Regions from separate parts of the Kitasatospora sp. NPDC059747 genome, predicted to be linked through region 2. Evidence: riboswitches for the same ligand, from Rfam matches in the RefSeq annotation. Region 2 holds a riboswitch; each other region holds the start of a gene.
The links. A riboswitch is a leader RNA that binds a small molecule or an ion and turns the genes downstream of it on or off. The one in region 2 is predicted to bind cyclic di-AMP.
Positions count from the first base shown of each region.

Region 1 (3,263 bases), on a different contig from region 2:
TGCGACCGCGGTCGCGCTCTCCGCCCAGGTGGCCGCGCACGCCGCGCCGCAGCCGAACAAGACGGACGTCAAGGCGCAGATCGACGAACTGCAGCAGGAGCAGGAGCAGGCCGCCGAGAAGTACAACGGCGCCAAGGAGCGGGCCGACCAGCTGCGCAAGCAGGCCGACCAGCTCCAGGACCAGGTGGCCCGCGGCCAGGAGCAGATGACCCAGCTTCAGACCGGCCTCGCCGGCGTGGCGGGCGAGCAGTACCGCACCGGCGGCATCGACCCGTCCGTCCAGCTGATGCTCTCCTCCGACCCGAACAACTACCTGGCCAAGGCCTCCAGCGTGCAGCAGGCCACCGCCACCGAGACCGACGCGCTCAAGGGCCTGCTGGACCAGCAGCGCCGCCTGGACCAGGAGAAGGCCGAGGCCGCCGCGGTGCTGGCCTCCCTGGACTCCACCACCAAGGACCTGAACCAGTCCAAGGCGGACGTCAACGCCAAGCTCAAGCAGGCCCAGGACCTCCTCAACTCGCTCAGCGCCTCCGAGCGCGCCGCGCTGAAGGCCCAGCAGGCCCAGGACGACCGCGCCTCGCGCGGCACCGACCGGGTCGACCTGAGCAGCCTGCCGCCGGCCAGCGGCTACGCGGCCGTGGCCGTGGCCAAGGCGATGAGCAAGCAGGGCTCGCCGTACGTGTGGGGTGCCGTCGGCTCCAGCACCTTCGACTGCTCGGGCCTGATGCTCTGGTCGTACGGCCAGGCCGGCGTCTCGCTGCCGCGCACCTCGCAGGAGCAGGGCCACTACGGCACCCGGGTGCCCTCGCTGGACCAGGCCCAGCCCGGCGACCTGGTGATCTACGGTCCCGACATGCACCACGTCGCGATGTACATCGGCAACGGCATGGTGGTGCACGCGCCGCACACCGGCGACGTCGTCAAGGTGATGAAGGCCGACGCGATGCCGATCAACACCATCCGCCGGGTCTGACTCGCCGACACGCCGCGGGCCGGCGCGACGGCCCTGTGATCCGCGCCACCTCCCGAGTGGGGGTGGCGCGTTCGCTTGAGCGCGTTTCCCTGCGTTTCGCCGCGTTCGCGTGACAAGTGATCAGCCTTGCGTGCTGCTGCGATCACCTTCTGTCATCTTCACAAAAGAACTTGGTTATTCTTCCGCCTTTTTTCTGACAAGGATTTGAACCGATCACGGTTCAGTTACTAGGGTCGTGACCCGGACCACCGCACTGTCGATCGCCCAGCCAGGGTGGCGGCGGTGGTTCCCGCCGAGTTCGTGAAGCAGCGGGACGGGTCGAAGCGACCGTCCGACAGGGGAGCCCAGTGACAGGGGGCGCTGTGGAGCGGAGCCGGGGAACCACGTTCCTCCGGGGTGAATCGGCGCCAGGTCGGCCGGTGGAACGGCCGTGAGGCGTCGTAGGGCATGCTTCCGGCCCGAACCCGTCAGCTCACCCGGTAGGCGGACGTAGGAAGAAGGAGTCCGCCTTCGTGGCGTCCCATCGTCGTCCCAAGCCCGCCGGCCGTGCCCGAGTTTCCTTCCTGACCGGAGTTGCCGCGGCAGCCGTCGCCCTCTCCGCGCAGTCCGGCGCCCACGCCGACCCCGCGCCGACCAAGGACCAGGTCAAGGAGCAGGTCGACCAGCTCAACGAGCAGGCCGAGGTGGCGACCGAGCAGTACAACGCCGCCCAGGCCAAGCAGCAGGAGCTGCAGAAGCAGGTCAGCGGCCTGCAGGACCAGGTGGCCCGCCAGCAGGAGCAGGTGACCGACCTCCAGGGCGGCCTCGCCCAGATCGCCGGCGAGCAGTACCGCAACGGGGGCATATCCCCGACCGTCCAGCTGATGTTCTCGTCCAAGCCGGACAACTTCCTCAGCCAGGCCGACGCCCTGAACCAGGCCGGCAGCACCCAGAAGGGTCAGCTGAAGGAGCTCCAGGACCAGCAGCGCAAGCTGGACCAGGACCGCACCGAGGCCCAGGGCAAGCTCGCCGAGCTGGACGCGACCACCCAGCAGCTGAAGGCGTCCAAGGAGCAGATCCAGGGGAAGCTGACGGCCGCCCAGAACCTCTTCAACACCCTGTCCGAGCAGGAGCGCCAGGCCATCAAGGCGGCCGAGGACAAGGCCGCCGCCGATGCCAAGGCCAAGGCCGACGCCGCGAAGGCCCAGCAGGCCGCCGCCGACCGCGCCTCCCGCGACAGCAGCCGCACCGACCTCGGCTCGGCCCCGTCGTCCTCGCCGGTCGCCAAGCCGCCGGCGGCGGGCAGCTCGCGCGGTGCCGCCGCGCTGTCCTACGCCGCCACCAAGATCGGCAGCCCGTACGTCTGGGCCGCCACCGGCCCGAACTCCTTCGACTGCTCGGGCCTGATGGTCTGGGCCTTCGACCAGGCCGGCGTCTCGCTGCCGCGTACCTCGCAGGAGCAGGCCGGCGCCGGGACCCGGATCGGCACGGACCTCTCCCAGGCCCAGCCCGGCGACCTGCTGATCTTCTTCAACGACGCCCACCACGTCGGCATCTACGCCGGCAACGGCCAGGTGCTGCACGCGCCCAAGCCGGGTGCGAGCGTCCGCTACGAGGCGGTCACCAACATGCCGCTCTCGTCCATCGTGCGGGTCTGATTCCCCGCTCGGCTTCCCGCAGGCCCGGCCCTCCTCCCCGGAGGTCCGGGCCTGCGGCGTTTCCTTTCCTCGGACTGGTGTCCGATTCAGGGTCAAATATTCGGGTTGGGAGGGGTTTGGACTCGGTTGCCCGGACTCGCTAACGTCTGCCACCGGACTCCCGCTCCAGGACCGCCCGCTTGGGTGCGGCGGCGGGACCGGTCCGCAGGATTGGAGCAGCCGCCGCCATGCCCGTGCACCGCCGTTCCCAACTGCTCGCCCGTGCGCTGGTGCTGACCGCGGCCGCCACCACCGCCCTGGGCGTCACGACGGGCGGCAGCGCCCAGGCCGCCCCCGGCTCCCCGGACGCGCCCAGCCGCAAGGACGTCAAGGCGCAGGTCGAGCAGCTGTACAACGAGGCCGAACAGGCGTCGGAGAAGTACAACGCTGCGCAGGAGGCCCAGCAGCGGCTCCAGGGCGAGACCACCGTCCTCCAGGGCGAGATCGCCGCCGCCCAGGACCAGCTGAACCAGCTGCGCGGCGACCTCGCCACCGTGGCCGGCGCCGAGTACCGCTCCGGCGGCATGGCGCAGACCGTCCAGCTGATGCTCGCCACCGACCCGGAGGGCTACCTCGCCCGCGCCCGGAGCCTCGACCAGGCGACCGAGCGGCAG
Region 1 covers NZ_JBHWGV010000151.1:11,173-14,435, forward strand. Annotated here, with positions in the region: gene ACFV4G_RS38695 (NlpC/P60 family protein) at 1-973, shown strand, start outside; cyclic di-AMP (ydaO/yuaA leader) riboswitch at 1,322-1,475, shown strand; gene ACFV4G_RS38700 (NlpC/P60 family protein) at 1,486-2,610, shown strand; gene ACFV4G_RS38705 (NlpC/P60 family protein) at 2,838-3,263, shown strand, end outside.
Region 1: another riboswitch for cyclic di-AMP. It lies ahead of ACFV4G_RS38700 (NlpC/P60 family protein); the one in region 2 lies ahead of ACFV4G_RS20105 (transglycosylase family protein).

Region 2 (3,263 bases):
TCGCGCAGGATCAGTTCGACGGCGTCCTGGGGACTCTTGGTGCCGGAGAGCATCATCGCGTCGATCGCGAGGTTCGCGTCGAGCGTGACGGTGACCTGGGCCATGGGTGACTCCTCCTCGGGTGCAGAGCAGCAGCATGCCCGCTGGGCCGGGGTTTGACCACGCGAATGCTCCGATGCGCGGAGCCGCGGGTGCGCGCCGGGGGGAGGCGGCACGGACTTCGGAGGCGGGTACGCCGAAGCCCCGGGGAGAGCGACCAGTCTCTCCCCGGGGCGGTGGGCGGGTGACAGATAACAGATGATGAAATCTGTTATCTGTCATCTGTTCGCTGTCATCCGCGATCCGTCACCCGTCCCCGGCGGGACGGTTCCGGAAGGATCCTCAGACGCGGCCGGCGAAGTCCGGCGCCCAGTTGGCGATGGTCTGCAGGCGGACGCCCGAGCTCGGGTTGGCGGCCTCGACGTACTGGCCGCCGCCGATGTAGATGGCGACGTGGTAGACGCCGGAGTCCTGGCCGTTGTTGGACCAGAACAGCAGGTCGCCCGGCTGCAGGCTGTCCAGCGAGACGTGGGTGCTCGCGGCGGCCTGGTCGTTGGCGACGCGCGGGATGGAGATGCCCGCGGCGCGCAGCGCGGCCTGGGTCAGGCCCGAGCAGTCCCAGCCGCCGTTGCCGGTGCCACCGTAGACGTACGCCTGGCCGACCTGCGCCTTGGCGAAGCTGACCGCGGCGGCCATCGAGCCGGTGACGGCCGGGGCCGGGGTCTGCGCCTGGGCGGAGGGCTTGGCGGCGGGCTTCGAGGACGGCTTGGCGGCCGGGGTCTGGGCCTCGGCGGCCGGCTGGGCGTTCACGGCGTTCCCGGCGGAGGACTGGCCCGGCTTCTGCGAGCGGTCGAACCAGTTGAAGTCACCGGACTGGCCGGCCGGAGCCTGGGCGGAGTCGCCGAAGGACAGGTGCTGGCCCGGGTAGATGGTGTCCGGACCGTCGGTCAGGGTGCCGCGGTTCAGATCGTACAGGCGCTGCCAGCCGCCCTTGACGTTGTGCTTGTCGGCGATCGTGGACAGCCAGTCGCCGGCCACGACGGTGTAGTCCGAGGCACCGGCCTGGGTGGTGCCTCCCTGGGTCCAGTCCTGGCGCTTCTGCGCCCAGGTGCCCTTGGCGGAGTCGGCGGCGGCCGGGGCCTGCGCCTGGTCCTGCGCCGGGGCGGCGGGCTTGGCGGCGGGCTTCGGGGCCGGCTTGACGGCCGGGGCGGCCGGGGCGGCCGGGGCGGCCGGGGCGGCCTTCGCGGTGCTCGCGGCGGCGGAGGTGTCGACGGCGGCCGGGGCGCCGCCCGCGGTCAGGCCGGCCTGGACGGAGCACACGGGCCAGGCGCCGGGGCCCTGCGAGGCGAGGACCTTCTCGGCGACGGCGATCTGCTGGTCCTTGGTGGCCTGGTTGGCCTGCGGGGCGTACGAGGTGCCGCCGAAGGCGGCCCAGGTGCTGGAGGTGAACTGCAGGCCGCCGTAGAAGCCGTTGCCGGTGTTGATGCTCCAGTCGCCGCTGCTCTCGCACTGGGCGACCTTGTCCCAGGTGGCGACGGAGGCGGCGGAGGCGGTGCCGGAGGTGAGGCAGGGGATGGTGAGGCCGACGCCGGCGACGCCGAGGGCGGCGATCACGCGGCGGGTGCGGCTGGACAGGCGAGTGCCGTTGGTGGGCAGCATGAAGACGCGGTCCTCTCCCACGCCTGCGAGGTGAGCTGTCGGATTCGGGCCGGAGTTGCCCGGCCGCGCTGTGGCGCGGCTTCACCCCTAGCCCAGGACCGTTCCGTGGATCGGTCCGGGGCGACTTACCTGTGGGTCCCCCGCTCCTGCCGTGGTGCGTTTTCGCGCTTCCAGCGCACCCGACGGCAGGACTCGGCGTTGCGGATGTGCTGGGTCCGTGTGGTCACGAACGGGGAGCACGTTAAGCAGACTTAAGTACGAACTGCAAATACCTGTGATGCGCATCACGGATTATGGAAAGCCACCAAAACTTTCCTTCTCCAAGATCGAAAATGATCGTTTTCTCGCAATAAACCTGCGGATGTGCACAACTGGCAGGTTCTCAGGAATCGCATGACGGGCGGTCACCCGATCGCAAACAATCACAGAACGGACATCTCGCGCATTCGGCTCTTAATTCCCTTACGCCGCAAGCCGAAAGGACCCGGAGCGCGATCGCTCCGGGCCCTTCCGTACGCGTTGTCGGCGGTTACTCGCCGGCGGCCTCCCCGGTCGCCCCGGAGGCCGTCCCACCGGCGGCGTGGGCCGCGCGGGAGCCCTCGGAGGCGGCCTCCGCCGCCTCGGCCTCGGCCTGGGCCTGCGCGGCGGCCAGGGCCTCCGCGGACGGCGCCGGCAGCGCGGCCAGGTACAGCGAGGCGATGAGCTGGCCGACCGTCTGGTAGGCGCCGAGCGGCGCGGCGGACGGGCAGCCGGTCTCCTCGGCGGCCGTGGCGAGCAGCTCGGAGTCCGCCTCCGGGCCGATCACCAGCGGGGCCAGCGCGGGGCGCTGCGAGCCGGTCTCCTTGAGGTGCGCGACGGCGGCGGCGACCGAGCCGGGCACGTCGAGCGCGGCGGGGACGACCGGGACGGCCAGGCGGGCGGCCAGCAGCACGCCGGTGATGCCGGCGGCGGCCGCGGCGTCCTCGCCGCCGACGGTGGTCAGCACGACGCCGTCCGCGGCGGTCGCGATGGCGAACAGGCGGGCGCGGTCGGCGCGGGCCAGCCCGGCCTCGGACAGGCGGACGTGGACGGCCTCGGCCAGCAGCGGGTGCGGGCCCAGCACGTCGGTGACGTGCGCGCCGTACTCGGCGGCGAGTGCGTGGAGTTCGGGCAGGAAGTCGTGCGGGCCGGGCACCAGGGGTACCAGGATCGGTGCCGGGACGCCGGCCTCGGCGGCGGCCGCCAGCAGCTCGCCGATGCTGCGCTCGGTGCCGTCCGCGCCCTCGGCGCCGTCGCCGGGGAGGTAGCCCACCGCGGTCTGGACGCCGTTCTGCTCGCTGCGGACGATCGAGAGCAGCTCCTCGACGACCGAGCGGGACTCGGGCCCGGCGGTCGCGGGCACGGCGAGCACCAGGGCCGGGGAGCCGGACGGGATCTCGGGGCGCTCGGGGCGACGGTGGCGCCCCCGCGCACGGGAGCCTGGAGTGCGAACGGGCAGTGGCGCGCCCGGGATGGCTGCGGTGCTCATGGCGGAGATCGTAGGACATCGGCCCGTCAGGGCTGCAGTCGGCTGCCGTGCCGGTTTC
Region 2 covers NZ_JBHWGV010000043.1:8,197-11,459, reverse strand. Annotated here, with positions in the region: gene ACFV4G_RS20110 (hypothetical protein) at 1-104, opposite strand, end outside; gene ACFV4G_RS20105 (transglycosylase family protein) at 382-1,719, opposite strand; cyclic di-AMP (ydaO/yuaA leader) riboswitch at 1,706-1,865, opposite strand; gene ACFV4G_RS20100 (hypothetical protein) at 2,228-3,205, opposite strand.

Region 3 (3,263 bases), on a different contig from region 2:
GCGCAGGCGCAAGAGGCTTCGCGGCAGGACGGGGAACGCGACACGGAGCGGGACGTGGCTGACGGTGGCCGTGGCGGCAGGCTGTGCGGTGGCGACGCTGACCGCCGTCCCGTCGTGGGCCGGGCAGCGGCCCGACCCCCGTCCGGCCGTGCAGCTCGCGCCGGAGAGCCGGGCCGCGGCGCTGTCCGACTCCGACCTGGAGGTCGTCCGGCTCGACCCCAGCCCCGCGCCGCCCGGCGGCACCACGACCGTGCACGCCTTCGTCGCCAACCTCGGCCCGGACACCACCGCCTCGCCCTTCACCGTGATCGTCACCCTGCCGGAGGAGGTGACGGCGGTGGGCCCGTACTTCCCCGAGAACTGCGAGGCGTTCCTGGGCCGCGAGGTGCGCTGCACCTTCGGCCCCGGCCTGCCCGAGGGACGCAGCGCGACCGCGCTCGTCACGGTGCGGATCTCCCCCATGGCGCATACGGGCCTGCTGACCGGCGGGAAGGTCACGGTGATCAGCCCGGACGACCGGCACCCGCGCAACAACCGGCAGCCGTTCGACATCAGGGTCGTCGAGACGGCTGCCGGTTGAGGTCCGCTACGGCCGGTGACGGCTACCGGTACACGCGGACGTAGTCGGCGGCGAAGGTGATCGGGGCGGTCCCCTGCGGCGCGGGGTGGTACTGCCCCGCGCACACCGACAGGTTGAGGATCAGGTACGCCGAGAAGTTCGCGCCGACGCCCTTGCCGTCCGAGAACACCTTCACGCCGTTGACGTACCAGTCCACCGAGGTGGCGCCGTAGTACGTGCCGATGGTCACCCACTGGTCCTTCGCGACGGCGCTCGCGTTGGTGTAGTAGTCGAAGTTGCCCGGGTTGACGTGGTTGGTCAGCTCCAGGAGGTTCGGGTTGTCGGGGTGGTACTCGAAGGAGTCGATCTCCCCGTTGCCGTTCTTCCAGGTCCACAGGGCCGGCCAGGCGCCGGAGCCGGCCGGCAGCTTGACCCGGGTCTCGGCGTAGTCGCCGGTCTTGACCTGGAAGCCCTCACTGGAGCCCTCGGTGGTGAGGAAGCCCGTGTTCCAGGACTGCTTGCCGTTCTCCAGCGTGTTGCTGCCGGGGGTGGCGGTGAAGGTGGCGACGCCGTTGGCCACGCTGACGTTGTTCGGGTCCAGCCAGTCGAGCTTGTTGTCGTCCGGGTTGTGGTTGCCGTACTTGTACGCGGTGCTCTTGTCGCCGACCCAGCGCTGGCCCCAGTTGATCGGGCCGTTGAACTCGTCGGACCAGGTCAGCGACTTGCCGGCGATCGGGGAGGACGGCTCCGGGGTGCTCGGGGTGGCGGTGGCGCTCGGGGTCTGCGTGGGTGCCTGCGTGGGTGCCTGGGTGGGCGTGGGGGTGGGGGTGGGCATGGCCGACGGGGTGGTGGTCGGGGCCGGGGAGCTGGAGACGACGAGCTGCTGCGACGGCAGGTTGTGCCAGGCGCCGCCGAAGTCCTGCCAGAACCCGAACTGGGTGTAGGTGCCGGCCGGCAGGGCACGCGCGCCACTGGTGAAGGTGTAGCTCCACGGGCAGATCGGCACATTGCTGGCGTTGCCGGGGAAGTCGAGGTTGTTGCCGGCCGCGTCGCGCACGCCGACACCGACGGTCTTGGCGGTGAAGCAGGACGAGGAGTGGACGGTGAGGGTCGCGGTGGCGGCCCGGCCGGCGACCATCGTGGCCGGGGCGAGCCGGTCCTGGGTGACGGTCGGACCGGTGGCGGCCTGGGCGCCGGGCGCGGACTGGAGGCCGAACAGGCCGGCGCCGGTGATGGCGAGCGCGCCGGTGGCGGCGAGGGCGGCGGTGCGGCCGCGGTGGGACGGGCGGGCGTGGCGGGGCGCGGGGCGCCGGGCAGGCTTGTGCATGGGGTGTCCTCTGCGACGCCTGCGAGGTGAGCTGTCGGGTTCGGACTGAGAGGTCGCCCGGCCGCCGGTGGGAACGGCTTCACCCCAAGCCGCGGCCGGCACGCGCGAGGGCGTGCCGGGTCGTGGCGCTGACCTTGGTTCCCCCGCTCCCGTCCGCTGTGGTGCTCGGTTGCCCGCCGTCGGGTGGACGGGACTCGGCGTCCCGGCGGCGGGGTCCGCGAGGGCGGACGCCGTTGCAGGCTAGGCAGTCGGTCCGTGAACGGACAACTCGTCTCGGCCGGTTGTCGCGCAGCTCACAGTCGTGTCGATCAACTACGGTGCGCAGTGGATCAGTTGGCCGGCATCCCGGCGGGCCGTTGATGTTCGGGCGAGCCGGGCACCGATCCGGACCCCGGCGTCCGGCGCCCCGGCGGGTTCGAGGCGGTCGCGCCCGCCGAGCAGCCGGGTGCCGCCGGCCGTCGCGGTGCCGGTGCCGGTGTCACCTGTTGGCCGGCGGTGCCCTGGCGGGCCTTGCGTGGTGACGGTGACGGGGGTGCGTCTTCACTGGCAGTGGCGTGCGAGCTCGCCCGATCGGATAAATTGGAGGTCCGACATCCACCGTCGTGCACAAGAGCACCGCGCCCCCTCCCGCAGAGACGAGGAACCGCCGCACCATGACCGCGCCCCTGCCCGCCTTCGCCGGCCGCACCTACCTCTTCCGGGCCGACAACGGCGCGGCCTTCCGCAACGCCTACTCGGCCGACGGCAAGCGGCTGCGCTGGGAGGGCCTCGGCGAGTCGGCGGGCCAGTGGGAGGACGTGGCGCTCCACGTCGCCGAGGTCGCGCCCGAGGTGTACTTCGTCAGCTGGACGGAGCAGAGCGGCATCACCGTCAGCCACGTGATGGACCTGGTCCGGCTGACGGTGCGCGCGTTCTGGACCTTCGAGGGCGAGGGCGGCCGGGTCGGCGAGCTCCACACGGGGACGCTGGAGCGGGTGGCCTGAGGCCGGCCGGTCCGCGAGGCCGGCGACCGTCGGGCTGCGGAAGCCGGCCGGCTGCAGCGAGTCAGGCCGCGGGGACCGTCCGGCTGCGGGGCCCGGCCGTCAGCCTACGAAGGCCGGCTTCAGGCTGCGGGGGCCGGCTGATTCGGCTGGTTCGGAACCTTGAGGTGCTCGGACAGCCACTCCAGCGAGGACGGCAGCAGCTTGCTCCACGTCTCGAAGTTGTGGCCGCCGGTCTCCAGCATGCTGTACGAGACCTTCATCGGGCCGGGGCTCTGCACCGCGTCGATGAACGCCTCGGTGTCGTGCTTGTAGTCGCCGTCGCCCTGCTTCGTGCCCGCCAGCAGGACGGCCGCCTTGGGCTGCGGCAGGTTCTTGAGCCGCCACATCAGGTCGG
Region 3 covers NZ_JBHWGV010000013.1:12,060-15,322, reverse strand. Annotated here, with positions in the region: gene ACFV4G_RS08285 (hypothetical protein) at 89-580, shown strand; gene ACFV4G_RS08280 (hypothetical protein) at 603-1,886, opposite strand; cyclic di-AMP (ydaO/yuaA leader) riboswitch at 1,888-2,060, opposite strand; gene ACFV4G_RS08275 (MoaF N-terminal domain-containing protein) at 2,540-2,869, shown strand; gene ACFV4G_RS08270 (alpha/beta hydrolase) at 2,989-3,263, opposite strand, start outside.
Region 3: another riboswitch for cyclic di-AMP. It lies ahead of ACFV4G_RS08280 (hypothetical protein); the one in region 2 lies ahead of ACFV4G_RS20105 (transglycosylase family protein).